Regions from separate parts of the Pseudoalteromonas sp. NZS11_1 genome, predicted to be linked through region 2. Evidence: predicted binding sites of a transcription regulator. Region 2 holds the regulator's gene; the other holds the start of a gene.

Region 1 (16,175 bases), on a different contig from region 2:
GAGTCATGGTTGTTTCACCGTTTTCTCCCACTTTAGCAATGTAGTCAACAGCAACAGACACACTTATTCTACGTATTACACCACTTTGCTGGCGCTTGTGCGAAATGGTTGTATCGAGTTCATAATTACGTGTAGCTTCTTTGTGGCTGCGTGTTGGAGAAGTAGCAGTGCCTGCACCACCTTGCCCCGCAACCTCAGGAATGTTCGAGTTTAACGGTGGCTGATTTGTAAGCGCACCTGGAATACCAACAGCTAGGCCGCCAATGTTATTTTCTTCAAATGTGGTTTCGCTTCTAACCGCTGGTAGGTCTGGGTTATAACGCTTTTGAGTTTCCTCAATCGAGCTAAAGTCCATACTCAAATCAACTTGAGCTGTATAGTTTGCAAGCCCAACAACCGGTATTAAAATACTGTCTATTTTTTCAAGGTACTCTTGTTCGCGCTTACGTTCTAAGTCGTATTCTTTACGAGAGCGTGCTGCTAATGAGCTTTGCGAACCTGAATTTAGTAATCGACCATTTTGATCGGTAACAGTAACTCGCATAGGCTCTAAACCCTGTACTGCCGAGGCAATCATATCAACAACAGAATCTACTTCTTCACGGTCGAGTGAGCGACCACGCTTAAGCGTTAATACAACAGTTGCTGATGGTTTTTTCTCTCTACGCGCAAATACGTTTTCTTTAGGAATGGCTAACAATACTTTGGCGCGAGTAATGTTGTTAAGCTCTTCAATTGTGCGTGCTAATTGCTGTTCACGACCATGTTTTAGGCGCTCACGCTCCAAACGTTGGCTTACACCAAAGCCCATATCTTGCATAATTATATCAGAGCCCGACGCTGGCCCTTGCTCTAACCCTTCGCGGGTCATTAACAATTTAATGTTTTGGTATTCGCTTTCATCAACCGATACAACGTTGCCATCTAGTTGATATTCAATTTGTTGCGCATCTAAAAAGTCGAGCGTTTGAATAAGCTCTTCAGTTTGCATTTTACCTAACGGGCGCATATCTGGCTGACGAGCCCAAATAATAATGAAAATTGCGATAGCTAAACAAATAGCCAATGCTATAACCAATGTTACTTGGCGCAATACATCAACACCATTTAAAGCACTTAAGTAGCCTGACTTTTGTTCTTGTTGATCATCACCACCACTTTGGTCAATACCGCCACCAGCAAGTGCTAGGTCTGTAGATTGGTTAGATTGCGCCACAATAATTCTCCACTACCTAATTAAACAGGCATGTTCATGATTTCTTTATAAGCTTCAACAAGTTTATTACGAACCTGTACTGTAGCCTCAAAAGCAACTGACGATTTTTGAGAAGCAATCATCGCCTCAGCAAGCGATACACTTCGATCACCCATCTCAACTGCTGTTACTTTTTGAGCGGCATCTTGTTGTAATCCATGCACTGAATTTAGTGCATCACTTAGCATGTCGCCAAACTGGGAAGTAGAAGTAGGTTGAACTTGAGTCGGCAATTTATTTATTTGATTATTACGGCCGGCTTCTAAAGCCATTGATTGCATTTCTTGAAATACAGCACTGTTTTGAATTTTCATAATTTATCTCTGACACGCAGTGAACTCTTATAAGTAATAAAGCACAAAGCATGCCAAATAATTAATCATTAAAATACAATAGGTTAACTTTAGTTTGTGTTAGTCAGAGTTTTGACAACCCTAAGTTCGCAGCGCAAACTCAGGGTTTATAGGAGGTTATGCAGGAAGTGAAATACCTAAATCGCGCATTTGCGCTAGTTTATAACGTAAAGTGCGTGGGCTTATGCCCAACGTTTCGGCAACGTCTTTACGCTTGCCTTGGCAACGTGCAAGGGTTTCTAAAATAATGCGATGCTCTTTGTCTTTAAGCTCATCTTTATAGCTACCGGTATCTGCCGCAAGTAAACCTTGTTTGGGCTCATCCTCGGCATGCAATTTTTCATCATAATATGCAGAGCTTAGCGTGCTTTTATCAACGCCTTTATCTGCGTGAGCTAATTCTGTTGGCGATACTGTTTGCGCTGGTGCCAATGATGGCTCCATAACAAAGTTATTAGATACTAAGTTTTCGATAAAAATAGCATGCTCGTTTATTGTATCGCCACTTCGCAGTATAAGCGCACGTTGTATAACGTTATCAAGCTCGCGCACATTACCAGGCCACGCGTGAGCCAGTAACTTTTGCTCGGCAGCTTTATCTAAATATGCCATGGGCTCTTTGCTTTTACTTATATGGCGCTCAATTAAATGCTTAGCCAATACAATAATATCGCCAGGGCGTTGGCTCAATGGTCGCCACATAAGTGGAAAAACATTAAGCCTGTAATATAAATCTTCTCTAAACTGATTTTCAGACACAGCTTCTTTTAAATCACGATTACTGGTTGCCAAAATACGTACATCGAGCTGGATTGTTTTACGACCCCCTAAACGCTCTACTTCACGCTCTTGCAGTACGCGTAAAAGTTTAGCTTGTAGCCCTAAGTCCATCTCAGTAATTTCATCAAGTAAAATAGTACCGCCTTGTGCTTGCTCAAACTTACCCGGACATGCTTGAATCGCGCCCGTAAAAGCCCCTTTTTCGTAACCAAATAACGTGGCTTCGAGCATATTTTCAGGAATAGCCGCGCAGTTAATCGCCACAAATGGCTCATTACATCGGCTCGACTTATCATGAATATAACGAGCAAGTACCTCCTTACCTGAACCACTTGGGCCAAGTACCATTACACTTGCATCAGAGCGTGCTACTTTACTTGCAAGCTCCAATAATTGAATACTAGTTGGGTCGGCAACAATAGGTCCGTCGGTTTCTTTTGCTTTTTCAGGCAAATAACGGCTCACCATATTTAACAGCACTTCAGGTGCAAATGGTTTAGCCATGTAGTCAATTGCACCTAGGCGCATGGCTTCTACCGCATCGTCAATTGTGGCGTACGCCGTCATCATCAATACAGGTAAATCAGGGTGGTTTAATTTAATACTGCGTAGTAAATCAAGTCCACTCATTGCGCCCATTTGCACGTCGCTTACAACAAGCGAAAATTGATCTTTTTTAAGCAGTAACATTGCTTGCTCAGCACTGTTAGCTGCAACACATTCAATACCCGACATTTCAAGGGTATCTATTAAGGCTTCACGAAGACCGGCGTCATCTTCAACAACTAAAATAGTGTTACTCATAATGAACCCTCTAGTTTAGATTTTGCCTTAATAGGCAGTAACAAGCTAAAGCAGGCACCACCCTGCGTATTATTGGTCACATCAACACGGCCTTGGTGCGCACTAGCCACCGAACTCACTACAGCAAGCCCTAAACCTGTGCCCTGACTTTTGGTAGTAAAAAATGGTTCAAAAATTTTATCGCTTTGGCTTAAATCAACACCTGGGCCATTGTCGCTCACGCTAATACGAACCATATCTAAATCTTTTAAATCTCTTTGTGCGCTAATTTTTACTTTTGCACCGCCGCCAATAACTTGAATACTATTGTGCACAAGATTTTGGATAGCACTGGCCAATGCCGTTTTATTACCGACTATTTGTATATCTGGCTCTGGTAAGCTTACATCCAGCTCACTTTCATTAAGTGCGACCATCGCATCAGCACCTGCTTTAACTTCTGTTAAAAGCTGCTGCATTGAAACTTGCTCAACAACTTGCTGATCGCCACTTTTGGCAAATAACAGCATGTCGTTTACTTGAGTTTCTAAATCTTTTAAACGCGACATTAACTTTGTTTGAAAGTTATCGCGAGATGCTTCGGGTAAGCGCTTTGATCCTAAATTAGCAGCGTACAGCATAGCGGCTGAGAGCGGCGTACGTACTTGATGCGCTAATGATGCAACCATTTTACCCAGCGCGCTTAATCGCTGCATATGTGCAACACGTTTTTGTAAACGGCGAGTTTCGGTTAAATCCGTCATTAAAATAAGTTGCCCAGGCTCTGGGGCTAAAGCGGTAATATCAAGTTTTATTAAGCGCCCATCTTTTAAAGACACTTCGTGACCATCGTCTTGATGTGGCCTAAAAGAGCGCTGAATAACATTAAACCAGCGTTCGCCTTCAAGTGGCTCGCCAAGCATATCAATCGCTATTTGATTCGCTTTTGCAATCAAGCCTTTGCCATCAAGTACAACCACGCCTGCTGGCATGGTATCAACCAAATGTGAAAGCCAACTTGCTTGCTTGCGCAGATCGCTTAATTCACCAATGTACTCCTCTTGAAGTAAACATGGGTTATACTGATTTGCAGAAAAAAACTGTGGTTTTAGCACGCTAGCAAGGGCCATAATCAAATCTCGAATTGATGTAGATACATGTCTAAATGCACGATTTATACCAAAATTTATTTACATACTTATCATTAAGTTACATCAATAATTTGAGCGACATAAAAATGACGCACGCAAAAAGGAATAATAATGAGTGAGCAAATAAAGTGCCGTTGCCCGTGGCTCGACACCACTAAACCCGACTACGTTATTTACCATGATGAAGAATGGGGCGTCCCCCTTTATGATGATACAAAGCTGTTTGAATTTATCACTCTAGAATCAGCGCAAGCAGGCTTAAGCTGGTACACAATTTTAAAAAAGCGCAGCGGTTATAAAAAAGCATTTGCTAATTTTGATGTAAAAAAAGTAGCCCAATTCACACAAGATGACGTTGAGAGACTAATGCTTAATGAAGGTATTGTGCGCAATCGCTTAAAAATTGCGGCAACTGTTAACAACGCAAAGCGCTTTATAGAAATACAAAATGAATTTGGAAGTTTTAGTAACTACCAATGGCAGTTTGTCGGTAATAAACCGATTATAAGTAATTTAAATAACGCTGAGGACTACCCAGCAATTACAAAGGCATCAACCGCATTTGCTAAAGACTTAAAAAAACGGGGATTTAAGTTTTTAGGGCCAACCACTGTTTACGCTCATATGCAGGCCTGCGGTATGGTTAACGATCACAGTAATGATTGTTTTAGAAAAGAAGAAATTATTGAGGCTTTTAGTGGGTAAGTGATTTATAGCTATAAAAGTAATTTGTTCACAAAGAGGTTAAGAGACGCTGCGCTCTAGATAAGTAAAGCGTAAGTTGACTATGGCTTCTCATTTACCCTCGTTTTTTCTCTTTGTAAAATAACGTTTTAATTAAGTGATTAAAAGAAGTGATTAAAAGTCTTGTTTTTCACGCGTGCAAGTCTAGCGTAACAACAAAAGTAAAAACCGTGTAGGTGCGAATTTACTTCGCGCTCTTGCTAATATTTTTTAAGTAAAGTGCGGTATAAAACCGCACCTACAAAACGAGGGGTTATTTATCTACTGTGTTTGGCCAATTTATAACTAAGCACTGACAGCTGCTTTTAAACCTTAATCTCGTGAAAGATTATACTTTTTCATTTTCTCCACGAGTGTTGTTCTGCGAACCCCTAATATCTCTGCAGCGCGAGCTACAACGTAATCATAGCGCTCTAACGCTTGGGTAATTAAGCTAATTTCAAGTTCGGCTAAATAATCTTTAAGTTCAATACCATCATCTGGCAATAGCCCACTACCCGTTTGGTTAAACTCAGCGTCTGGCTCACTTTCGTAATCGCTAAAACCGGTGCTAAATATGTCGTTAAAGGCATCTTTTTCCATTAACTCTTCAGGGTATTCTGGCTCGTAGGCTTCAACTTCAATGTAACGATATTTGTTAGGTAAATCAGGAATATCAACCACTTTTTCAGGGAACATAATAACCATACGCTCCACCAAATTAGCAAGCTCACGAATATTACCAGGCCAAGCATGTTCTTTTAAGCTCTCAACTGCGCGCTCGGTAAACTTAGCGGTAGAACCTGTTTGGTCGTTAACACGGCGCATTAACTCTTTTAAAAGCAGCGGAATATCATCAGCACGTTCACTAAGCGATGGGTTTTCGATAGGAAATACATTTAAGCGGTAATATAAATCTTCCCTAAAACTCCCCTCTTCAATCATTGTTTCTAGGTTACGATGCGTGGCTGCAATAACGCGTACATCAGCCTGAATAGCCTTTGTCCCGCCAACACGTTCATAGCTGCGTTCTTGCAATACTCGCAGCAACTTAACTTGCATTTGCAGTGGCATATCACCTATTTCATCTAAAAATAGCGTTCCACCTTGAGCTAGTTCAAACCGCCCTTTACGAGCCGATATAGCACCAGTAAACGCGCCTTTTTCGTGGCCAAATAGTTCACTTTCGAGCAGTTCAGCCGGAATAGCACCACAGTTAACCGGTACAAACGGTCCATTAATACGCTTTGAAAGCAGGTGTACATTACGGGCAACCACTTCTTTACCAGTACCTGATTCACCTAAAATTAAAACATTAGCGTCGGTTTTTGCCACTTGTTCAATTAAAAAGCGAACATCTTTTACGGCCTCTGTTTCACCAACTAGCCCGTCAAAGGTTTTATGTGGTTTAGTATGCTTATGTTCATTAGGCAGCATACGTTGATACTGCTGGCAATCATGAAGTAACTGAGTTGTCACTTCGTGATTAAATGGCTCGCAAATAAGCCCCACCACATTAGCTATACTTAATAGTGGTTTTAGCGTTTCGCCAATTAATAAAAACGGTAGAGTTGGATAGCGTTTAATTAAGCTTTCGTGGTCAAGTGATTGCAACGCTCCTAAAATAATCATGCATTCTTGTTGCTGATATTTTTTGCACTCTTGCTCAAAGCTTTCTTCGCTTAATAGCTCAGAAGCTTCACCAATAAAGCTAAGTGAAGCATTTAATCCTATTGCGCGGTTGTTATTATTATCTAAAATCAAGATCATATTTAGCGAGCCGTACTTTCACTAATTTGTATAATTAGTTAAATTGTAAGCCAGTTCAGCATGGATGCAAGCGATAGCGGCAGTTTTTTGACATAAACGCCAAAAAACAGACGGGCTAGTTAAGTCAATCATACTTAATAGTTAATCATTAAGTATGGGTTATAGTTTTAACTTAGTTATTACTTAGCCATTACTTAACTATTACCTAACTATAACTTAGCCCTAAAAATTAATTTACTCGGCAATAAAAATGCTATTGTTAGTAAATAAACTCAATTATAAATTTAAGTTGAAGTTACAAATGCCGATACATAAATAAGTGAAAATGCTTGGCATTAATATTGCTTTGTATTAGCTTTCACATAATTTTATTGTTTTAAATTTTAGGATTTTCCATGGCTCACATCTCAGTAAAAAAATACGGTCAAGTTCGTGCTAGTAGTATTGCCGAAATGACTCCTTACGAACAAATAAACCTTATATTTAGTAATATTATCGGCCGTTTAGCAGCTACAAAAGGGTTTATTGAGCGCAAAGAAATAGCTAAAAAAGGTGAGAACATTTCAGCTTGCATTTTATTGCTTGGTGCTCTGCAAGATGCACTTAATTTAGAAGTAGAGCAAGACCCTAGTATTTCTAACAATTTATTGGCACTTTACGATTACTGCCAACGCCGTTTAACTCAAGCTAACTTACACAACGATATTGAAGCAATTACTGAAGTATCAAGTATTGTTAAAGAAATTAAAGAAGGTTGGAATAACATTCCGCTAGATCAACGCAGCCCTGCGGTTTAATTTAAATTATGGACTCGCCAACATCTTCGCAGCAACTAACAAGCCATGCAGAGCAAATACAAACACTGCTTAGTAACATTGAAGTATTAGTAAATGATAATAATGCAGATGAAGCTCCGCCTTTTTTAGATACTTTAAACACTAAACTAAAACAATGGTGCGAAAACAGTGAAGGCCCAAGCGCAGAGCAATTAGAATTAATTCAGCTTCGTATAAATACTATTTTAGTTAAAGCAAATAGCGCTAAAAACGAGTCATCTAAAGCCATTATTAAACAAAAAAAATCTGGCAAGGCAATTAAGGCATATAGAGCAGCCAAATAAAATTCACCTCAAGCAGTAAACATAAAAAAACCGTTATAAATAACGGTTTTTTTATGTTTTTGGTTTAGCTATTAAAACTATATGCTATTTATATATTAAGAGTTATCTCGTACAACCCCAGGCATATTTTCCAGCTGAGCTTGAACATATGTACTGGTGTTATTAAGGCTTGCCACTAATAAATCCATCGCATTATATTGAGCATACAACCTTGACGATAGCGACTCCATTTTACTGGCAAGACTCAAGCGCTGGTCATCTAAATCGTCTAGTTGGTTTGTTTTGCTGTCTATACGGTTTTGAATAATACCGTCGGAATCGGTGTAAAAGCTTAATTTTTCGTCAAACGATTGTGCAAAGCCATCGTCATCATTACCTACAAAAAACTGCTGCACTAAATCTACATCGCTTGCTATTTTTTCATTGAGTGTTTCTGTATTTAGCGTTAAAACACCGTAGCGGTCTGTTTCTACACCTAACTGCGAAAGCGATAGTGAGTTGCCATCACCCAAATCAACTGATTCAGTGATTTCACTACGAAGCTTTGACATAACGCCACGAAGTAGTGAATCACCAGCCATAACGCCTGCGCCAGCTTCACTTGACGCACCCAAGTTATTGCTGAGCTCTAACAGTTCGTTATAACTTGTAATAAAGTTATTTAAACCTGTTTTAATATTATTATTATTTTCGGTAATTGATATGTCGCTTATGTCATCATCGGTATCATGCGGTTTTTTAGCTGTTATATCCACGCCATCAATCACGTTACTAAATTCATTAGTGTTGCTTGATACCGTCAACGTGCCATCAATCGTTATTTGTGCATTTTGAGCAGCATTAACTTGTGTTAAATTAGTTGTGTGGTTAGCAGGGTCTGCGTCTGATACATCATAAGCTAGTCGAGATAACCCGCCTGTATCAGTATTATTACCGTCATCGTCTTGTACGGTTATTGTAATTGCGTTATCTTCGCCAGTTTCTTTACTTGTAAGTACTAAATGCTGACCAGTATCACTAGTTATTATAGTGGCGACAACCGAATCATTACTATCGCTACCAGTAAAAGGGCCATTGTTAATCTGGTCGCGTAAATCTTCTAATGTATTTGTAGCCGATAAAACAGTAGAGAAGCTATTTGCACCAGAACCGATTGTAATTACGCCAGCTCCAATTGCCTCATCAGCGGCAAATGCGAGGGAAGATAATTTATGAGCTTGTGCTAATGCATCTACTTTTATATTGTAACTACCAGGCTGAGCGTCTTTATCCGAACTAATTGATATAAAATCATCATTACCCGATGCAGTTCGTTTTTGATAGTTATCACTATCACCCAGTGCTTCCATTGATGTTTGTACTTTTTCAAGCGCAGACTTTAATGCACCAACAGCAGAAATATCCGTTGTTAATTTACCTTCTGTAGTATTTAAACGAGCTTCAGCAGGGGCTTGTTCAGCATTAACTAGCGCATCAACAATGTCTGCTACCGCTAACCCTGAGCCTAAACCATTAAACGTAATAGACATACCTTACCCCTTTAAACACTCAAAAATAAACTAACTCAATATTAGTAATGCAAACTACCGATTAAACTGTTTGGTCAATTAAAATACCTGCCGATTCCGACAATTTAGAAACCAAACTTAATACTTCTTCAGAAGGATACTGCTTGATAACTTCACCGCTGTCTTTATCGAGTACTTTAATTACATCACGACCTGAATCTTCATCAACCTTAAATTGCAAACTACGGTTCATTTCGCCCATAAAGTCCTGCAATTGTTGCGCCATTTGTTCTAGCTGTTCACGCTCTAACGGCTGAGCAGTAACTTCTTGATTATTTTTTTCGTATTGGTTTTGCTGTAATCGTTGTTGATTTTGTGTATCAGCTTGCTTTACATCGTCAACAGCGCGTTCAGTTAGCGAACTAGCTGCTTGGCCAGCTACTTTATCTTCACCCGCTAGCGGGGTTAGTAATGTAACTTCTGCATTGGAATTAATGGTATTCATAACAGATTCCTATTTGTACTTAATTAAACCAACAATAGCTCAATTAAAACCCTTAAACCACAAAAGGAGGTAGCTAAAGCCACCTCCTTTATTGTAAAACTAATACTGACTTTATGTACTAGCTAACCATTAAGCTATTACTTTAACTTATTAACCTAATAAGCTAAGTGCTGCTTGTGGTAACTGGTTCGCTTGCGACAAGATTGACGTACCTGCTTGTTGCAATATTTGATTCTTCGTCATTTGCGCTGTTTCTGTAGCAAAATCGGTATCTTGAATACGGCTACGTGATGCTGATACGTTTTCAGATATATTTGCAAGATTACTAATAGTATGGTCAAAGCGATTTTGAACTGCACCTAAATCGGCACGTTCGCTATCTATACTCTTAAGTGCAGCATCAATTACATCAATTGCTGATTGAGACCCACCAGCGGTTGAAATATCAAGGTTTGCCACTGATGTTAAGCTAGTGGTGGTATCAAGCGCTGCATTACTTGTTGTAGCGCCATTTAAAGTACCTGCACCAGTAACACTCAAACTAGAAAAATCGACATCTAATACTGCATCAGAAAAATCTAAACGACCGGTTACAATAGCTGTCTTACTTGCTGTAGCACCTGTTGCGGGTGCTGTTGTTACTGCACCGAGTGCCAATGCATCTGCTCCATCGTAGGCAGAAACTGTGCCTGAAGCACCACCAGTATCAGTCCCCCCCTCAGCTATTTCCATTGTTACATCTATGTTTTCACCACTAGTATTGGTAAAGACCAACAGGTCACTATCCGGGTCAACACTTGCTGTTATGCCTTTCGCTGCCAATTCTTCAATTGTTGCGGAATCAATTGCGCCATTTAATGCCGTTACCTGAGCATCATTATCAGCACCTGCGGCCATTGTTGCGGAGATTTCAACACCTGAAACATTTAGAGTAACAACATCGCCGCCAGTGGTATCCGTTGCGAAATTACCAACCGCAACTTGCGTGGTTGCACCAACACCAAACACCCCTTCGGTACTATTAAATTGGCCAGCTAAATCAGCAGCACTCATACCTGTAGTCAAGTCAATAGTGTTGGTCTTACCGCCAGCAGTAACGCTTAATGAATCAGTATCTGCGAATGTTTTAGCTGCTTCACTAGCTCCTGAAAAACCAGCAATTGCTGCCAAAGTAAAACCCTTACCCGTTAAGCCAATATCTTCAGCTGCGGTTGAATTTAGGGTGACACCAATAGTTTCATTACTATTAGAACCTACTTGGAATTGTTTAGTACCAAAATCTCCATTTAATAGCTGTTGGCCACCAAACGAAGTTGTATCGGAAATACGGGTTAACTCAGACTGTAAAGCTGATACTTCTTTTTGTAGAGAAGCTCTATCATCGTCAGAGTTTGAACCATTGGCTGATTGTAGCGCTAGTTCACGCATGCGCTGCAAGATATTAGTCGACTCGCTCATCGCACCTTCAGCTGTTTGCGTCATAGAAATACCATCGTTAGCGTTACGTTGCGCTACACCCAAACCATTAATTTGCGATGTTAAACGGTTTGAGATTTGCATACCTGCCGCGTCATCTTTTGCGCTATTGATACGCATACCTGATGATAAACGTTCCATTGAAGTTGCTAAGTCAGAACCTGATTGAGATAGGTTACGTTGAGCATTTAGTGAAGATACATTTGTGTTTACTGAAATCATAATAAAACTCCTGATTACTTTCGTAATGTTGCTATTTTAATTTAACCAAGAGCTGTCACAAATGTATGCTCAGCTCCGTACTGATTAAGTTAACGGCAGGAGGTAAATTATCTTTAGGAGTATTTTAAAAATAAATTAGTTTATTTGTTTAATAAAACATAACTAACTGTTTTAAAGTGAAAAGTAGTTACTTATTAATTTTTATAGCGCATAAGGTTATGCTCTAAATAATTTTTATTACCTCAAAAAACAAAAAAACGCACTTCAAGTTGAAGTGCGTTTATATAAACAGTTACTAGTAAACTAAATAATTAGCCACCTAATAAACTAATTGCTGCTTGTGGTATTTGGTTTGCTTGCGAAAGTATTGACGTACCCGCTTGTTGGAGTATTTGATTTTTAGTCATTTGTGCAGTTTCGGTCGCAAAATCTGTATCTTGAATACGACTACGTGACGCAGATACATTTTCTTGAATATTAGCAAGGTTACTAATTGTATGACCAAAACGGTTTTGAACCGCACCTAAACCCGCACGCTGCTCATCAATTTGAGCAAGTGCACCATCAATTATCGATATTGCATCTTGAGAGCCTAGCTCTGTTGTTAAATTTACCGTATCGACATTATTTGCTGTAGCAGTAGCTGTAGCCGCTAAGTTTTTTGTATCTGTCGATGCCACTGAGAACTCTTTAGAAGCCGTTAACTTTAAAGTACCAGTTATTCTTGCTGCAACATCAACACCTTCTGTTAGGGTTATAGGGGTGTTTAAATCACCATTACTGTCCACGGCAGTTAATGTTACCGTATCATTTCCAGCAGTAGCATTAGCGTATGAGTCAATTATAATATCAGCGCCAGTCTCATCCGTTAACGTAATCGCCCCCGTTGTCGAATTATGAGAGGCTGCAACTCCAGTTTCAGCTGTAGAAGCATTAATCGCATCTGCAATTTCTGATTGGTTTGTGGCACCAGTAGTGCCTGAAATTGGAATGCCATTTAAGTTAAAGCTTACTATATCACCTGCAGTTGAGGCCATCCCCACAACTACTGATGTTGATGCTCTAGCTATAACACCATGCTCACTAGTTGTATCGTTTATTGCTGCTGCCGCATCTAGTGCCGACGAGCTAGCTGTAATATTGACCGATGTAGTTTGCTCACCTGTAGTAAATGATACCGTTGAATCTGCTATAGCGGATGCAGGTGTAGTAGCGCCAGGCAACACGCCACCAAAACCTGTGTTAACAGCACCTTCAAGTTGTGATTTAAAGCCACCTATATCTTCTGCTGCTGTGCTTGCTAAACTAAGTGAAATTGTTTCGTTGGCATTCGCGCCAACCTGAAAATTTCGAGTGCCATATGAGCCATCTAATAATTGCTGACCACCGAACGATGTAGTGTCAGAGATTCGAGTTAATTCTTCTTGTAAGGCAGACACTTCTTTTTGCAATGCATCACGGTCTTCACTTGAATTTGAACCATTAGCAGATTGCAGGGCAAGCTCTCGCATACGTTGTAGTATATTAGTCGATTCTTGCATAGCGCCTTCAGCGGTTTGCGCCATTGAAATACCATCGTTAGCATTACGCTGAGCAACGGCTAAGCCATTTATTTGCGACGTTAATCTGTTTGAAATTTGTAAGCCGGCGGCATCATCTTTTGCGCTATTGATACGCATACCTGATGATAAACGCTCCATCGAAGTTGCTAAGCCTTCACCTGATTTATTAAGGTTACGTTGTGCGTTTAGTGACGACACATTAGTATTTACTGTTAATGCCATTTTACCATCTCCTAGGTTTAAACAGAGTGTGGTTCAACACGATTTAACAGGAACCACTGTTCGATAATTTCTTACAACAAGAAAAGCATTTACTGTGCCAACTTTAAATTATTTTTAACTTGTTGTTTTAAAGGGTAAAAACATGAACTGCTGAATTATAAATAATTAGTGAAGTTATTTAGAAGGGGGTGACATTTTTTTGCCGCGGTTTTGTAGCCAGTTTTTGCCGCGATTTTATAGATAGTTATTGCCGCTTTAAAGTGGGTAAAGCGGCAAGGTATTTCTTCTTACAATCTACTTATAACTTGCTTATAAGTAATCGAATAATGAAAGGTTTGTTAAACGGCCAAAAGTTGCTTGCGATGCTTGCAGTGCCGTTTCTTGTTTAGTCAGTTCGCTAATAGCTTCTGCCATATCCACTTCAACTAAGTTAGAGCGATTACTTTTATTTTGAATATCGAGTGCTAAGTTTGAATCGCTTACTCTTTCAAGCGCGTTCATACGCCCGCCTAAACTTGCTTGGGTAAACACCACTTGCTCACTCGCATTTTGTAATTGCACTAAGCCATCAGCAAGTACTTGCTGAAAGTCATCACCTTCAAGTGTGCCATCATTTAAACCTGTAATAAGTGATTGCAATGTATTAAGTACGTTTTCTTTATATGGTTTTTCAAGTCTAAAATCGAGTTGCCCTGGAGCATTACCCTCAAATTGAATTTTCATACCTGCAAATTCAATTGTATCATCTGTAAATTCACCAGTTTGAGGCGGGGTAAGCGACATACCATCTTGTAAAATTTCATATGTATCTGGATCGTTTGTTGTTGCACCAGCGGTTGTGACTACACTAAAAGTATTTGCTGTAGGTGAAACTGGAGTCGTTGGATCAGCATTGTATTGAGCTTGATGGAACTTATCGAACTCGGCTTGGCCATCAACATAAACAGTGCCTTTAGTAATATTATTTGTAGGTGTTGTTGTTGGTATGTCTGCTTTATTATCGAGTACATTTAATCTGGCATCTGTTTTTTCAAACGTATCAAAGCCGTTATCACTCGCTTTAATTGATACACCTTCAGCTATAGTTATTTGGTGCTGGCCTTGATCGCCTTTATAGTTATATTCACCTGATTCGAGCTGATAAGGCTGCGTGCTGTCTTGGTAGCCTGAAAATATGAATTTCCCGTCTTCTGAGCGGGTGTTCATTAAATTAGCTAACGTTTGTTGAATGCCACTAAGCTCTGATGCAATCGATTTTAAATCGTCTTTGGTGTAAACACCATTACCAGCCTGAATAGTGAGCTCTTGCGCTTGTTGTATATTACTATTTATGCTTTGTAATACGCTTTCTTCAGTTTCTAGCCTGCCGGTAAGCTGGTCGATATTTTTAGTGTATTGCTCATTCGTTTGTATTTTATTTGAATACAGCATAGCTTGCGAAATAGCAGCTGGCGCTTCTGAGGTGGTTAAATACTTTTCACCAGTTGTTACTCGCTCTTGAGCATTTGCAACACCTTGTTGGTTGTCGAGTATTTTATTTATGTTGTTTTGGTACATTAAATTATTTGATAAACGCATAATTACCTCGCCGCATTTAATAAGGTGTCAAAAATTTCTTGAGCTGCTGCTAAAACTTGAGCTGATGCTGAATATGATTGCTGAAAACGCAGTAAATTTGCAGCCTCTTCATCAAGGTTTACACCCGATAGTGATTCGTACCATGCCTCAGACTGCTCTGCTAATGCATTAAACGCACTACCGCTTGTTATTGCTTGACCAGTTATAACGCCTATATCACTCACTAACCCTGAATAAGCTTGGTTGAACGTTTTATGATTGTCGGCCGTTGCTGTTGTTTCTACATTTAAACGGACTAACTCACCATTCTGTAAGTCAGCTAATTTTAAACCATTACGGTTATCATCAAAGCCGCCTTCGTTAAACTCAAGTGTAAAGGTGTCGCCTGTTGCTGGAGTGCCTTCTATGTCAAAATCAAAACCATAATCGCTGTATGGCGTTCCTGCTTGAGATAAAACATTATTACCTGGCGGTGGAATAATAATTGTTGTTGCCGTATTATTTTCATCAGAAATTTGATATTCGTTTGCAGTGCCTGTTTTTACTAGGGTAATACCGCCATTGGTCAAACCGGGAGCGGTGGTAAAACCACCCGATGTCACGCTTGTTACTTCTCCCACTGAAATAGTAGCGGTGCCTATATTATCTATACTGTTAGCAGTACGAATAGGCGATGCTAGTGCTAAATCTTCTGCGCGCCCTGTTGCAAGCGTAATGCTAGAAGCCGAGTCAGAATTAAGCTTAATTTGAAACTGATCTCCCACGTTACCTGTTTTGGTTGTATCTATATTTAATTGTAGTCCGAAGGAGTCTTTTACCGTTGCTAATACTTCTGGTGTTGTAGCTGTTGCCGCTTGATAAGGGACTGCATTTCGAATATCGTCTGCATTTATGATCCCATCAGCTGGGATATCTGCAACTGATGGGTCACCTAGCGGTTCGCCTTTATTATCTACCGGTTGAATAGAAACCGATGTCGCACTCGTATAAGTAATAATAAAGTCACTTGCCGGAAGCTCACTGCCCTTACCAGGCTCTACAGTTGCAGTCATACCGGCATCACCAGTATTCGCTTGATACGCATAAGCGCCAACGGTAGGTATATTAAAAATATTACCACCTAGCTGACCTGTTGCATCCATACCCAATTTGTTTTGCTCGTTAAAT
Region 2 (16,175 bases):
AGGTTACAAACCTCGCGCCGCGATTTAATCGCCCCTAGATTGAACAAATTTCAATCCACAAAGATCAACACGCCCTAGTAGATTAGTTTAATTACGCTAAGGGTTTTTAAACCCTTTTCATGCGTAAATTAAGTAAACCTTGCTCTTTATTATCTATATTATTGTAGGTGATAAAGAGCGAGCTTTTAGAAACCCCTCTTGAGATAGCACGTATTTAGTGCCTATATACTTGCAGTTAGTTTTTTCTTAAAACGTTGATGATAACCACAAACGTAATTTTAGTGACCATAACGGCTGAATGCCTGTTAGCCCTTGCGTCATTTTATTATCTTTTAAGATTATATAAGATGGCGTGACTTGCCCTTGCCAATCGGCAAATATCTCACCGTGTTGATCGTTGACAGTGGTAAAACTGTAGCCATGATCATTTAGATACTCATGTAGTTTTTGATCCGAGCCTGATTTTATTGCGATACTCACGACAGGGTAGTTATTCTCGTTTGCGAGTTCGTTTATGGCAGGGGAGGTAATACTACAAATAGGGCACCAAGTTCCCCAAAAATAGACAAGTGTTGGTTTATCTTGGCTCATTGCTGACAAATCAATGTTTTGCCCTTTATAATCTATTAATTGTAATTGAGGATTTGCTGGCATAACAGGTTGTCGCCACCAATTGACAGCGTTATAAATTACGAAAAATATGAAACCATATATCAACACACTTTTTAATATTGATAGGCCTTTTTGTTTTGGCGTTTTTTTAGGTGTGTCTTTTTTATTTTTGGTACCCGTTGTCATAGTTGCAGCTTTACCCTAAGTGTTTTTTACTTTAGTTATTTGCAAAAGTTTCTAATTTAAACCAGCAACCAAGTAGCAGTACCTAAAAAGGCGAATATACCCACAATATCTGTCACCGTGGTTAGCACCACACTCCCTGCAAGTGCTGGGTCTATATTCATTCTTTTAAGAATAATAGGGATACTCGCACCAGCAACACCTGCCACCACTAAGTTCATAAACATAGCGAAGGCGAGTACGCCACCAAGCATAAAGTCCCACTGCCATAGGGCAATAACACCTGCTATTAACAACGACCACAAAACACCGTTTAACGCGCCAATAGCAAGCTCTTTCATCATCAAGAAACGTTGGTTTGTTTGATTTATATGACCTACCGCAATACCACGAATAACAAGCGTTAATGATTGGCTACCTGCAACACCGCCCATAGAAGGGACAATACCGTTAAGTACAGCTAAAATAGGTAAAACATCTAAAGTGCCTTCAAAAAAGCTAGCTACAAAAGCAGCTGCAAGTGCAGTTAGTAAGTTGACACCTAACCAAACTGAGCGTTTTTTAGAGCTTTTTAGTACTGGTGCAAAGGTATCTTCTTCATCATCAAGGCCGGCTAAGCCCAATAAACTATGCTCAGCATCTTCGCGGATTACGTCAACGATGTCATCGATAGTGACACGGCCAAGGAGCTGATCGTTATCATCGACTACGGGGGCCGATATCCAATTATGACGTTCAAATAATTGCGCGACTTCACTTTCATCCATTGAGATTGGAATGGATTCACAATCTTCATCCATTAAATCGCGAACAATCTTTTCTGGCGGGTTAGTTAATAATGTACTCAGCGATAAAGCGCCTATAAAGCAGTTATGCTTATCAACAACGTACAAGTCATCGGTACCTTCTGGTAACTCGCCACGTAGCCTAATATACCTAAGTACAACATCAAGCGTAACGTCAGGGCGAATGGTCACCGTATCGGTGTTCATTAGCGCGCCAGCAGAACGCTCTTGATACGAAAGTGCTTGTGTTGCACGTTCACGGTCTTGAATGTCCATCGCGCTAACAACGTCTTTATAAACGGTGTCTGGCAGACTACGTAATACTTCACCTAAGTCATCGTGGCCCATATCTTCGGTTGCGGCTGCAATGTGCTTAGGTTCCATTTGGGCAATAATGCCTAAACGAACATCTTCTGATAGTTCTTCAAGAACATCACCTTGCACATCAGGATCAACCAACTGCCAAAGGAGTCGGCGAATTTTATGCGGTGATGATTCTAATAATAATGCGGTATCACAAGGAGCTGTTTTTGCGAGCATGCGCCTAACTTGAACAAATTGACCACTATTGAGTGACTTAGTCACCTGTTTTAGTTGCTGTAGTGGGTAATCTTGTTCAAAAGCTTCAGGCATTGGCGTCCTTTATAAATTTTTATATTACTTTATGGGGAGAGGTGAGTTAACTGGCGTCACTAACCGTATTTATTTTATATATCTGTTTTAGTTGGGGCATTAGTAATGCGAGCATTATTTTTATAACTGTTTATTCTTGTTCATTAAAACGTTGTGCTATTAATTCTCCAACAGCATGTAAAGCTTGCTCAGAATCGGGGCCTTTACATACAACTTTTACTTCTTTGCCTTGGCTACTTTCAAGTAACATTAATGCAAGTACGCTATCGCCTGCAGCTTCTTTGTCATCTTGAAATAATGTAATTGTCGCATCAAACTGCACTGCCAATTGGGCAAGCACGGTGGCTGCTCTAGCGTGCAATCCTAATTTGTTTTTTATTAAAAAAGTGTCTTCACAATGCATAACTTACTCTACCTAAGCTGAACAGGTGATTATTCAGCTATATTATTTTTCTTGTTCGCGATGGCGAATTTTCACATTGGGATGTGTCATTGCAAAACTTTCACCGATAGTTTGCGCTAAATATACAGAGCGATGTTGTCCGCCTGTACACCCAATGGCAATGGTTAAATAACTGCGGTTATTTCGCTCTAAGTGCGGTAACCATGTTTGTACAAATGTTTGAATTTGCCATGTGAATTTTTGCACTATGCTGTGATTGGCCAAATAATCTTTAACAGGTTGATCTAACCCATTTAAAGGTTTTAATTCAGGTTCCCAATGTGGATTGGGTAAAAAGCGTGCATCAAATACGTAATCTGCTTCTTTTGGTATACCGTATTTAAAACCAAACGATTCAAACGTGACAATCAGTTGCTTATCTTTTTTACCTAAAATCTTTTCACGAATAGATTCAGCAAGTTGATGAACGCTTAAATCAGTTGTATCTATCATAAAGTCGGCGCGGGTGATTAATACATCAAGTAATTCTTTTTCTTTTTTGATGGCTAAATCAAGAGGCAACGAGTCAATTGATAGTGGGTGTAATCTACGAGTTTCAGAAAAACGTTTGATCAATGTTTGATCGTCGCTATCTAAATAAAATAACGTAGGTTTTGCAAAGCCAGGCAAGTATTCAAGAATATCGTTAAATTCATCTTGTTGTTTAGGGATGTTCCGCACATCAATGCTAACAGCAATTTTATCATAGCTATCAGACACACTGCGAACTAATGAAGGAAGCAAGTTAACTGGAATATTATCTACGCAATAATAACCTAAATCTTCTACAACGCGTAAAGCAACCGACTTTCCAGAACCAGAACGGCCGCTTATGATAATTAACTCCATTTAACACCCTTTATAAAACTATGATTGATTGACAATAACTTGGTAAAGCTCAGTATCTGATTTTGCACTGCGTAACTGTTTACAAAAATCTTTATTGTTTAGTTTATCAGCAATGGTTGCTAGAGTCTTTAAGTGCTGCTGGTTATCGCCATCTGGTACGATGAGTGCGACGAAAATATCAACAGGGCGATTATCGATTGCATCAAAATTTATTGGAGTTTCGCTAACGAGTACTAAAGCCAAAGGCTCTTCTGCACCGCTCATTCTTCCATGAGGAATGGCAATGCCACGCCCTATACCTGTACTACCCAATTTTTCTCTGCTCATTAAAGCATTAAGAATATCTTGTTGCGGTAAATACGGAAGTTTGTCGTGAGCAAGTTCGCTAATGAACTCTAAAATTCTTTTTTTGCTATTAAAAAGGACCGCAGCTTTGCTGCAGTCCTGGCATATAAGTGAGCTTAATTTCATCATATTAGTGTCGAGCAAGCTTCTCTTTGTGTTTAATTACTTGTCGATCGAGCTTGTCGATCAACGAGTCAATGGCGGCATACATATCTTGATGTTCTGTAGAGGCAAATAACTCAGCACCGCTTACGTGTATGGTGGCTTCTGCTTTTTGATTTAATCTTTCTACATCGAGAATGACATGAACATTATTAATATGATCAGAGTGTCTTTCTAGCTTCGCAAATTTGGTATTAATATAGTCTCTTAGTGAATCGGTTAATTCTACGTGACGACCAGTTAAGTTTAGTTGCATAAGCATTACCCTCTTTTTTTGCGTCTTAAATCAAACTTTTACGTTGATTTGACGGTGGAATAGCCAGAGATTCGCGGTATTTTGCGATTGTACGTCTCGCTACTTTAATTCCTTGCTCAGCCAATATATCCGCTATTTTGCTATCACTCAATGGTTTTGCTGAGTTTTCTGCTGCGATTAATTTTCGGATAAGCGCACGGATTGCTGTAGATGAACATTCACCACCGTTTTCGGTGCTTACATGGCTTGAGAAAAAGTATTTAAGCTCAAATATACCACGGGGTGTATGCATATACTTTTGGGTTGTTACGCGCGAAATTGTTGATTCGTGCATTTCTACCATTTCAGCAACATCATTTAAAACCATTGGTTTCATGGCTTCAGGACCGTGTTCAAAAAAGCCTTGTTGTTGTTTAACAATACAATTTGTTACTTTTAATAGCGTGTCGTTTCTACTTTCTAAGCTTTTAATAAACCATTTAGCTTCTTGTAAATGCGAGCGAATAAACTGGCTGTCACCACTGGATTTTACAGTGCGAGACATTGCAGCGTATTGGCTATTAACACGAATTTTAGGCATGCTATCTGGGTTTAATTCAACAACCCAGCGGCCTTTAATTTTTTTAACTGACACGTCTGGAATAACATACTCAGATTCTTCTCTTACAATAGTATCTGCAGGTTTAGGGCTAAGAGTATGTATTAATGTCATTACTTCTTTAAGCTCTTCTTCTTTGAGCTTGGTTTTCTTCATTAATGTACGATAGTCACGAGCAGCTAATAAATCAATATGCTCGGTTAAAATCATTTTTGTTTCATTAATGTAAGGTGTTTCTTTATCAAACTGGTTAAGCTGAATACATAAACACTCTTGTAAACTACGTGCAGCAATACCAACAGGATCAAACAGTTGGATGCGTTTTAATACAGCTTCAATTTCATCAAGTTCGACTTCGTTATCATCTTCGTTTTCTTGATTAAAGCTTTCTAAAATCTCTTCGCAGCTTAGTGTTAAAATACCTGAATCATCGACGGCTTCTACAATAGCAATAGCAATAGCTTCGTCTGTAGGGCTAAATGGCGTTAGTTGTAACTGCCACATTAAATACTCATGGAGCGTTTCAGTAGAGGCGCCTTGGTATATTGATTCGTCTTCAGGCATCGGACCCGATGATGCTGCTGGGGCGGCACTCATGTACTCATCCCAACTAACATCCATAGCCATGTCGTCACTTAGCGTGTCTTTTGCAAGTGCTTCACCACTATCTTGTTCGTATTCGCTTGGAACATCATCGGCAGATGCGCTAACAGTTATGTCATCTGTATCTGCTTTTTGCTCGTTTTTACCTGCAGCGTCTTCTGAATAGTCTGCTTCTTCAACCTCTAATAGCGGGTTGCTGTCGAGAGCTTCTTGTATTTCTTGCTGGAGATCCAATGTACTGAGTTGCAACAAACGAATAGCTTGTTGCAGCTGTGGAGTCATTGTAAGTTGCTGGCCCATGCGCAGCTGTAGTGATTGCCTCATGTATCTCTAACAATCCTTTTATGTTGTTATAATTAATACTAGCAGATGCTTAAAGACATGGCGTAAATGTTACAGCCTAAATTGCTCGCCTAAGTAAACATCGCGTACTGTTTTATCATTTAATACGTGTTCTGGAGTACCTGATGCAATCAGCTCCCCATGAGAAACAATGTAGGCTTTTTCACAAACATCAAGGGTTTCTCTTACGTTATGATCGGTAATTAATACACCAATCCCACGATTTTTAAGATGTTCTATTATTTTCTTTATGTCTAATACCGAAATCGGGTCAACACCTGCAAATGGTTCATCCAGTAATATAAATTTAGGATCTGCTGCCAGCGCACGTGCTATTTCAACACGACGACGTTCGCCACCTGACAATGCCATACCTTGGCTATCACGAATGTGTTGTATGCTAAATTCATCTAATAATTTATCGAGAGTGTCTTCTCTAGCTTGTTTATTTAACTCTTTGCGCGTTTCTAAAATGGCCATTAAGTTTTGATAAACAGTCAGCTTTCTGAATATTGAAGACTCTTGCGGTAAGTAGCCAATGCCTAATCTAGCACGACTATGCATAGGTAAAAGAGTAATATCGTTATCGTCTATCGATATTTTACCTTTGTCGCTAGGTACAAGTCCTACTATCATATAAAACGTGGTGGTTTTACCTGCGCCGTTAGGGCCAAGTAAGCCAACAATACTGCCAGCTTTGACTTCAAGGCCGACGTTTTTTACAACTTCACGGCCTTTATAGCTCTTTGCTAATAGCTCTGCTTTTAATGTACTCATGGTTGACCTTTGTCGCTTTTTTTACTTTTTTTAGTCTCGATTGGCACTAAAATTGTGTGAACGCGGTCAGTTGAGTTTTCATCTTTTTCGGCACTGATTAGCTGCTGCTCTATATCGTAGGTAATGCTTTTAGCATTTATTTTTTGTCCCGCTTGCGATACTTGTGCATTACCAACAAGCGTTAAAAAACGCTTAGATACATCATAACGTACTTCGTCAGCACTGGCGCTCATAGTCGTGCCATCTGATTGCTTTTCTTCAAAGTGCGCAGGGCTACCTGTAGCAATTAATAATTGTTTATTATCGCCAAGTTCATCGCGTTTATGTACTTCTAAGCGGTCGGCTGTGATACGGCGATTACCGTGAATAATCTCAACGTTTTTCTCAAAAATCCCGACATTAGCTTTTAATTGACCTTCTTGCTTATCGGCGCTTATTGAAATTTGATTTGCAGTCGGTTGCGTGTTTTGTTCTGCAGCACTACTATTAAACGCTAGTATAAGTGTAGGAATAATAAGTGATTTTAATATTTTATTGGTCATAATATATGGTTCGCGTATGGTTAATTAGTTTTATCACTTCGGTTTTTAAGTCGGCTTCTAGGCCTTTACCAGTGATTTTTAAATTGGGTCCAGTGATGATAACGGGTTGCTCCGAACGCATTGTTAATAGCTTTATATCTACCTGAATATTATCAGCATTGATTTTGTCTATCATGGCGTTATCGGTTAAATTTTTGGCAACCACATTGCCTTCTAAAATTAATTGTTTGTCTTCGTATAATGTTGCTTCGTCTGCATTTATTTGCCACGTTTGCTTTTCGTTATATAAAGTAAAAATAGGTTTTTCAAAAAACGTAAAACCTAATTGTTGATATAGCTCCATTTTAGCCGCAGTGACTTTGTGGCTAATTTTACCTTGTTCGTCATAGGCTGTTTGTTTGAGTTCTATGGCTATGTAATCAGGCTTGGCAATAACTTCAGGCTCAGTCTGAGGTACAATATTTGTTTGTGTAAAATAAGGGTACCAAAGCCAAACCATACAGCTAATGAATAAAACGCTTAATATTATGCGCGCTGCATTCATGAACTAGTGCCTTGTGTAGTCAATGCTTTACCATTTTCAAGCATAAGTAAGTCGGTGAGCTCTCTTACTGCACCAAAGCCGCCAGGCATTTGCGTTACATAGTGTGATAAACGTTTAATAAGTGGATGGGCATCATTTACTGCAACAGCAAAGCCGACTAATTCCATAACGGGCATGTCAGGACCATCATCACCGATATAAGCAATTTGTTCATCGCTAAGGTTGAGTTTGTCTTTTAATTCTTGATAGGCAATGAGCTTATTTTCTTGGCCTTGATAAATATGCTGTACGGTTAAGCTGCTCATACGTTGTTGCACTATTTGTGAATGACGACCAGTAATTACAGCCACTTCAAAGCCACTGTTTATAAGCGCTTTAATGCCAAAACCATCTTTTGTATTAAATGCTTTTAGCTCTTCACCTTGATTACCAAGATAAATACGGCCATCAGAAAATACACCATCAATATCGCATATAAGTAGCTTTACTTTTTTAGCGCGTGCTTTTGCATCATCGCTCAGCGGTTGATAGAGTTCTTCAAATTGCATTTATAACACTCCTGCTTTTAATAGGTCTTGCATGTTTAATGCGCCAATAGGTTGGTTTTTATCATTGACGACGATTAAGCCATTTATACGTTTGTGTTCCATAATATTAAGCGCTTCAGCAGCCAAAATATCTTGTGTAGCCGTAGTGCATGACTTAGTCATAACAACATCTATTTGTGTTGTATGAATATCAATTCTTTGCTCTAAAATACGACGCAAATCGCCATCGGTAAATAATCCCACGAGCTGCTGATTTTCATCAACAATGGCTGTCATACCTAAACCTTTAGCAGACATTTCAATGAGGGCGTCTTTAACTGTTTGTGAAACGCTAATAATAGGTGTATTTGCGCCGCTGTGCATAACATCTTTTAAAGTAAGTAATAAACGCTTGCCTAAACTACCACCTGGGTGAGATAGCGCGAAGTCATCAGCTGTAAACCCGCGAGCTTCTAATAATGCAACTGCCATGGCATCGCCCATCGCAAGCGTTGCAGTGGTACTTGATGTAGGAGCTAGACCCAATGAACAGGCTTCTTTTTCTACTTTAATACACACATGTACATTAGCAAGGGTCGCCATGGTTGATTGCGTATTGCCAGTCATCGATATCATTTTGGCACCAAGTCGTTTTAAAACCGGAATGATATTTAAAACTTCGCTGGTCTCCCCTGAATTAGAAATAAGCATAACCACGTCATTTTTAGTGATCATACCTAAATCACCATGACTTGCTTCACCAGGGTGAACAAAAAATGCTGGACTGCCAGTACTTGCAAGGGTTGCCGCTATTTTATTGCCAATATGACCTGATTTACCCATACCAATGACAATAATACGGCCTTCGCAGTCGTACATTAATTGGCACGCGTTATGAAAATTTTCATCTACATATTGTGCAATATCACTAAGTGCTTGGCGCTCAACATCTAAAACGCGCAGGCCTTGTTCAATAAAATTTAGCGTTGCCATCATTTACCCTACTTGACTAAAAATATACCCTTGGTAACCCAAAAACGCTATTAGCAATAAGCCGCCTTCTACTCTATTGATACGTTGGGTGCCTCTAAAGTTCAATGACATAATAATAAGAGCAAGTGTTGCGCCAATCATAATTAATACGTCTCGGCTTACTAATGATGGGTCAATGGCAGAAGGGTTAATAATACCGGCAAGTGGTAATACCGCTAGAATATTAAATATGTTTGAGCCAACAATATTACCTAGTGCTAAATCATCTTCATTTTTAAGTACACCTGCAACCGAAGCGGCAAGTTCAGGCAAACTAGTACCGATGGCAATAATTGTTAAGCCAATGACTAGGTCGCTTAAGCCGAAGTATTTAGCAATATCGACAGCCGAACCTATTAAAAAATGAGAACTAACAGGTAGGAGTATCATGCCGACAACTAACCAAAATACCGCTTTTTTCGTAGGTACATCGTTTGGTACATCGTCGCAGGCTTCTGAGACAAATGGGTCATCTTGGTTTTTTGCACGCATAGATACAATAATTAACCCACCGATGAATACGATAAAGCCAACCAAAAGTGCAACACCTTCATTAAATGAAAAGTAGTTATCTGAGAACACATACCAAGTAGCTAAAGATACGAGCATCACTAATGGCATTTCACGTTTTAATGTACTTGATGAAACTGAAAGAGGGCGAAATAGAGCAGTGATACCTAACACAAGTAAAATGTTTGTAATATTAGAGCCAACAGCATTGCCAACCGCTGTGTCGGTTTTGTTAGCCAGAGCGGCAGAGGCTGAAACCATCATTTCGGGTGCTGAAGAGCCCATAGCTACCACGGTTAAACCAACAATAAGTGTAGGTACACCAAAGTTTTTAGCAAGAGCCGCAGCGCCATAAACAAACCTGTCTGCACTCCAAACAAGAGCTGCAAAACCAAGAATTAAAATAACAAACGAGGTAACCATTGTGTTAAGCCAGTTATACAAAATACGGATGGCGCGAATAGTAACAAAAGCCAAGATGAAAGTATAAATAAAAGAGTAAGGTCAACTAGGTAACAATGCTGCTTTTAAACAGCTAATTTAAAAATTTAAGCCGGGGTTAAGCTGTTTTGAGCGAGTCTTATAATCCTTTTCATGGGTGTATTACAAAATCTTACGAATTGTTTTTTCCATCTTTGACAAAAAAGCTTTAAAATAGGTGCACTAGTGAACATTTTTATGGAGAGCGACTTGTCGCAATCAATAGTAGAAGTCAAGGATGTTAGCTTTTCGAGAGGCAATAGAACTATATATAAAAATATGAGTTTTAGCGTTCCTAAAGGTAAAATTACTGCGATCATGGGGCCAAGCGGAATTGGCAAAACCACTATGTTGCGTTTAATTGGTGGTCAGCTTAAACCAGATTCAGGTGATATTTTATTTGAAGGTGGCAGCATTCCTAAAATGTCTCGTAAAGAGTTATACGAAGCACGTACTAAAATGAGCATGCTTTTTCAAAGTGGTGCGCTGTTTACTGATATGTCGGTATTTGACAATATTGCATTTCCTATAAGAGAGCACACAAAGCTAAGTGAAGACCTTATTCGATTAGTTGTATTAATGAAATTGCAAGCGGTTGGGCTACGTGGCGCTAAAGATTTAATGCCCTCTGAGTTGTCCGGCGGTATGGCAAGGCGTGCTGCACTTGCGCGGGCTATAGCACTTGATCCTGAGCTAATCATGTACGATGAGCCATTTGCAGGACAAGATCCTATTTCGATGGGCGTATTGGTTAAGCTAATTAAGTCGCTTAACGAAGTATTGAGTTTATCGTCTTTAATTGTGACACACGATGTGACAGAGGTAATGAGTATTGCCGATCACGTTATAATTATCGCCGATCAAGGTGTAATTGGTTGTGGTACTCCTGATGAAATGCGCAATCATGAATCTCCTTTAGTTCAACAGTTTTTAAAAGGCTTGTCGGATGGTCCAGTACCATTTCATTTTCCGGCTCAAGCTTATGCAGACGAACTACTTGGAGAAAAAGCATAATGTTGGATTTATTTCAAAAGCTAGGGCATAAAACGCTAGGACGTTTTGCGGCTCTTGGCCGTTCGGCTTATATGCTGTTTAGTGCGCTTGCGCATGTTCCTAATTTTAAAAAAGGCACACCGTTACTTGTTCGCCAACTTTATATGGTGGGTTCGCAATCGTTACTGATTATTATGGTGTCGGGTTTGTTTATCGGCATGGTGTTGGCTCTACAAGGTTACACAGTATTAGTTGGTTATGGCGCTGAGGATAGTTTAGGGCCGTTAGTGGCTCTGAGTTTATTGCGAGAACTGGGCCCGGTTGTTACTGCATTACTATTTGCAGGACGCGCAGGTAGCGCATTGACTGCTGAAATTGGCTTAATGAAAGCAACAGAGCAACTTTCATCACTTGAGATGATGGCAATCGATCCGCTAAAACGTATTATTGCACCGCGCTTTTGGGCGGGTTTTATAAGCATGCCATTGCTTGCATTGATATTTTCAGCCGTAGCAATCATAGGCGCTCATTTAGTGGGCGTAGATTGGCTGGGGGTTGATACAGGTAGTTTTTGGTCAATCATGCAATCACAAGTGTCGTTTCAGCAAGACATACTAAACGGTATTATTAAGAGTTTTGTATTCGCCATAGTGGTGACCTGGATTGCGCTTTATAAAGGATATGACTGTGTGCCGACCTCAGAAGGGATCAGCAAAGCAACCACCGAAACGGTTGTTCATTCGTCATTAGCAGTTTTAGGTTTTGACTTTATTTTGACAGCGGTAATGTTTACCAGCTAATAGGGTATAGATAATGAATTCACGGAAATTAGAAATTTTAGTTGGTTTTTTTGTAGCACTTGGCATTTTAGCTTTTGCGATGCTCGCACTTAAAGTTGCCAATTCAGGTATTAGTGGCTCTGGCGAAACATATACGCTTAATGCCAAGTTTGAAAACATTGGCTCATTAAAAGCGCGTGCGCCGGTAAAAGTAGGTGGTGTTGTAATTGGTCGTGTTGAATCAATTTATGTACACCCACAAGAGTTTTTACCAGTGGTAAACATGACCATTGATGCACAGTATTTATGTCGTTTTTCAGACACAAGCTCAATCTCTATTTTAACGTCGGGTATTTTAGGTGAGCAGTACTTAGGTATTCACCCTGTCATTTCTCCAGATTCGGCTAAACAACGTTGTTTAGGCGAAACAGTGACTGAAAACAAGCAAGATGAAGCAATTGACGATTTGTTTGGTGTGGAAAGTAAAGCACTAGGTGATGGCGATTCAATTACTGATACTAAGTCTGCCATTGTACTTGAAGAATTAATCGGGCAGTTTTTATTCAACCAAGGTAGTGAGTAATTATTATGTTGAAAAAGTTTTTAGCTATTGTAGCAATTGGCACAATGACGCTAACTCAAAGCGTAAGTGCAGCAGATGTTAAATTGGTTGATCCAAATAAAATGGTACGCCAAGTTGCCGATAATACATTTGCACGTATTAAAAAAGATCAGCCATTAATTGTTAAAAATCAAGAGCATCTTCGCGTAATCGTTGAAGAAGAATTAATGCCTTATATCGACTACAAATATGCAGCACTTCGCGTACTAGGTAGTGAAGTATCTAAAGTACGTGCAATTACCGACGAAGCTGAAAAAGCCAAAGCAATTAAAGAAATTCAACGCTTTATTGGTGTGTTTAGAGAGTATTTAGTTGCTACTTATGCAGGTGTATTCACTCAATATACAAACCAGAAAGTTGAGTTTGGTGCAGAACAAGCATTTAAAGGCAAAGATGTCGTTGTCGTTAAAACTAAAATTATTGAAGATGGTAAACCTGATATCAGAATCGATTTTAAAGTACGCGAAGACCGTGACGGTGAATGGCGCGCGTACGATATGATTGCTGAAGGTATTAGTTTACTAGACGCAAAACAAAGTGAGCTACAAGGTATTTTGCGTCAGCAAGGTATTGATAATGTAAGTAACCTTTTAGAGCAAAAGAGTCAGCTACCAGTTCAGTTTAGAGGCAGTAACTCGAATGACTAAATTGGCAATAAGCCAAGTTGATGGACAACATTTTCGAGTAAACGGTGAGCTTACTCGAAATTCAATTGGCGATGAACAGCTTCTGAACAACAAGCTATTAACCAAGCATAAAATCATCTATTTCGACCTAAGTGGTGTATCTAGGGTTGACACAGCGGGCTTAGCTTGGTTAATTCACTCTTTTGCAGAATTAAAGCAGCAAGGCATTCGCCTTGAATTGCAAAACCTACCTGAGCAATTGCAAAATTTAATGCAATTGGGTCAGGTTACAACCCTATTTGAGTGAGAGTTATGGAAACTAGCCAAGTCGAAACATTATTACGCGAAGAACTTCAATTAGCTGAAGTACATGTAAAAGCCAATGGTAGTCATTATGAAGTTGTTGCAGTAGGTGAATGCTTTGACGGTTTAAGCCGAGTTAAAAAGCAGCAGCTAGTTTATGGCCCATTAATGAATACAATTTCAGATGGCACAATTCACGCAGTATCTATTCGTGCATTTACTCCTGTAGAGTGGAAGCGTGAACAAAAATTTATTTTACCGCAATAAATAGGGCCTCTTAATGGATCAATTTGTAATTCAAGGTGGTACTTCACTTGCTGGTGAAGTGACTATTTCTGGCGCTAAAAATGCCGCACTTCCTATTTTGTTTGCTTCATTATTAGCTGATGGAAAAAGTACATTTACTAATGTACCGCGCCTTCGCGATATAGTGACCACTGAAGCCTTATTAAAAACTCTAGGCGCTGATGTTAATTGGCACGGCGATACGCTAGTGATTGACGGCGCAACGGTTAATAAAACATTAGCGCCATACGACTTAGTTAAGCAAATGCGTGCCTCTGTACTTGCATTAGGCCCTTTAGTTGCTCGTTTTGGTGAAGCTCAAGTGTCTTTACCTGGTGGGTGTGCTATTGGTGCTCGCCCTGTTGATATACATATTCAAGGTTTGGAGCGCATGGGCGCACAAATAAACGTTGAAAATGGTTATATTAATGCCAAGGTAAACGGTCGCTTAAAAGGCGCTGAAATCTTTATGGAAATGGTAAGCGTAGGCGCTACCGAAAATCTATTGATGGCAGCAGCCCTCGCTGATGGTAAAACCATACTTGATAATGCTGCACGCGAGCCCGAAATAATTGATTTAGCTAACTGCTTAATTGCTATGGGCGCTAAAATTACGGGTGCAGGCACTAGCCGCATTGAAGTTGAAGGCGTTGAGCGTTTAGCAGGATGCGAGCACAGCATTTTACCAGACAGAATAGAAACAGGTACATTTTTAGTCGCTGCAGCAATGGCAGGCGGTGAAGTACTTTGTAAAAACACTGACTTTCATTCTCTTGAGCCTGTGATTGAAAAGTTACGCGCAACAAATGCACATCTAGAAGTGCATAACGACAGTATTTATCTTGATATGCGCGGCCGAGAACTGAGAGCCGTGAATATTAAAACAGCTCCACACCCAGGTTTCCCTACGGATATGCAAGCTCAGTTTACAGCATTAAATGTAGTAGCGAATGGTAGTGCGACTATTACAGAAACGATTTTTGAAAACCGTTTTATGCATGTACCAGAGTTACAGCGTATGGGTGCTAATATTCGTTTAGAGGGGCATACCGCAATTTGTGGTGAGACTGAGAGCTTAACGGGCGCGCAAGTGATGGCAACCGACCTACGGGCTTCAGCTAGCTTAATCTTAACGGGTATAGTGGCACAGGGTGAAACGGTTGTTGACCGTATTTATCACGTTGATAGAGGCTATCAGCGCATTGAAGATAAGCTAAGTGCGTTGGGTGCAAATATTAAACGTCGAAGTAGTTAAGTAGATATTTAACTAGCTAAGCTATTTTAAAAAGGTCGGATACGCAAATTGCTATCCGACCTTTTTATTGACGATGTATGAAAGTTGGTATTATTTTTTATTAAAGCTTTGTTTCAAGCTCAGCTACCACCACCATGATTTTTTCTATTTTACCATTCCGGTAAAGCTCAAATTCTATTTCTTTACCGGGTTCTGTATTACCTATTTCTTCCAGCACTTTTTGTGGATTTGCTACCGAAAGCCCTGCAATTTTAATAACAATATCTTGCTCTTCAATGCCAGCTTGCCATGCTGGTCCCAAAGGGTCTAAATTAGTAATACGCATGCCAGTAACTGGGGTTAGGCTGTCGTTCACTTCCTTGCCGGTACTATCTACTGCTGTGCCTTCAAAGCCTAAATAGCCGCGCACAACGCGACCATGACGAATGAGCTTACCCATTACTTTTTTAGCAAGTGAGTAAGGAACCGCAAAGAATATTCCTTGAATATTCAAGTTCTCACGCGTTTTAAACTGCGCAGAAGTAATGCCGACTAAATCACCATTGGAGTTAACTAATGCGCCGCCAGAGTTGCCCACATTAATAGCCGCATCCATTTGCAATAAGTTATTATACGGACTGTCTGTAATTTTTTGCTTACCCGTTGCGCTAATAATGCCTTGCGTGATTGTTTGGCCTAAATTAAGCGGGTTACCTATGGCAAGTACAACATCGCCTACACTGGATACATAGCTATCATTTACAGGAATTACCGGAAGGTGATCTGCATTTATTTTAAGTAAGGCTAAATCAGTAATAGTATCAAAACCAATTAGCTGTACATCAAAAAAGCGTCTGCCATCGGTTAGAATAACCATAATTTGATCTGCATTATTAACAACATGGTAGTTGGTAAGAATGTAACCGTCTTGCGACATGATGACGCCAGAGCCTAGCTCTTGTACCGTGTTTTTTCTTTTATAACGAGGTTCTTTGGAAATACTTTCTGAAAAAATAGTAACCACAGAAGGAGCTGCTCGTTTAACTGCATCAGAAAAACTCAGGTGACTCGAACTCATTGCGCTTGGTAGGGGAACATTTGGAAGTAAGGC

Evidence for each region. The regulator sigma-54, encoded in region 2, starts transcription at its own class of promoters, with help from an activator protein. The targets are predictions, from matches to a motif close to GTTGGCACGNNNNTNGNNT.
Region 1: the regulator sigma-54 is predicted to act here: its motif matches at 1,609-1,627, upstream of fliE (flagellar hook-basal body complex protein FliE).

Annotation. Positions count from the first base shown of each region.
Region 1 covers NZ_JADYXK010000021.1:41,242-57,416, forward strand. The annotation lists gene fliF (flagellar basal-body MS-ring/collar protein FliF) at 1-1,216, opposite strand, end outside; gene fliE (flagellar hook-basal body complex protein FliE) at 1,237-1,569, opposite strand; gene I6F44_RS14460 (sigma-54-dependent transcriptional regulator) at 1,726-3,192, opposite strand; gene I6F44_RS14465 (sensor histidine kinase) at 3,189-4,301, opposite strand; gene I6F44_RS14470 (DNA-3-methyladenine glycosylase I) at 4,434-5,027, shown strand; gene I6F44_RS14475 (sigma-54 dependent transcriptional regulator) at 5,379-6,815, opposite strand; gene fliS (flagellar export chaperone FliS) at 7,211-7,612, shown strand; gene I6F44_RS14485 (hypothetical protein) at 7,621-7,935, shown strand; gene fliD (flagellar filament capping protein FliD) at 8,031-9,464, opposite strand; gene I6F44_RS14495 (flagellar protein FlaG) at 9,526-9,948, opposite strand; gene I6F44_RS19780 (flagellin) at 10,099-11,001, opposite strand; partial or broken gene I6F44_RS19785 (flagellin N-terminal helical domain-containing protein) at 11,239-11,646, opposite strand; gene I6F44_RS19685 (flagellin) at 11,958-13,430, opposite strand; gene flgL (flagellar hook-associated protein FlgL) at 13,740-15,008, opposite strand; gene flgK (flagellar hook-associated protein FlgK) at 15,011-16,175, opposite strand, start outside.
Region 2 covers NZ_JADYXK010000001.1:277,978-294,152, forward strand. The annotation lists gene I6F44_RS01145 (protein disulfide oxidoreductase) at 247-798, opposite strand; gene mgtE (magnesium transporter) at 855-2,213, opposite strand; gene I6F44_RS01155 (HPr family phosphocarrier protein) at 2,344-2,616, opposite strand; gene rapZ (RNase adapter RapZ) at 2,659-3,504, opposite strand; gene ptsN (PTS IIA-like nitrogen regulatory protein PtsN) at 3,523-3,975, opposite strand; gene hpf (ribosome hibernation promoting factor) at 3,980-4,267, opposite strand; gene I6F44_RS01175 (RNA polymerase factor sigma-54) at 4,293-5,792, opposite strand; gene lptB (LPS export ABC transporter ATP-binding protein) at 5,862-6,587, opposite strand; gene lptA (lipopolysaccharide transport periplasmic protein LptA) at 6,584-7,129, opposite strand; gene lptC (LPS export ABC transporter periplasmic protein LptC) at 7,119-7,673, opposite strand; gene kdsC (3-deoxy-manno-octulosonate-8-phosphatase KdsC) at 7,670-8,221, opposite strand; gene I6F44_RS01200 (KpsF/GutQ family sugar-phosphate isomerase) at 8,222-9,193, opposite strand; gene I6F44_RS01205 (calcium/sodium antiporter) at 9,197-10,165, opposite strand; gene I6F44_RS01210 (ATP-binding cassette domain-containing protein) at 10,421-11,236, shown strand; gene mlaE (lipid asymmetry maintenance ABC transporter permease subunit MlaE) at 11,236-12,015, shown strand; gene mlaD (outer membrane lipid asymmetry maintenance protein MlaD) at 12,029-12,577, shown strand; gene I6F44_RS01225 (MlaC/ttg2D family ABC transporter substrate-binding protein) at 12,583-13,263, shown strand; gene I6F44_RS01230 (STAS domain-containing protein) at 13,256-13,549, shown strand; gene I6F44_RS01235 (BolA family protein) at 13,555-13,812, shown strand; gene murA (UDP-N-acetylglucosamine 1-carboxyvinyltransferase) at 13,826-15,085, shown strand; gene I6F44_RS01245 (trypsin-like peptidase domain-containing protein) at 15,186-16,175, opposite strand, start outside.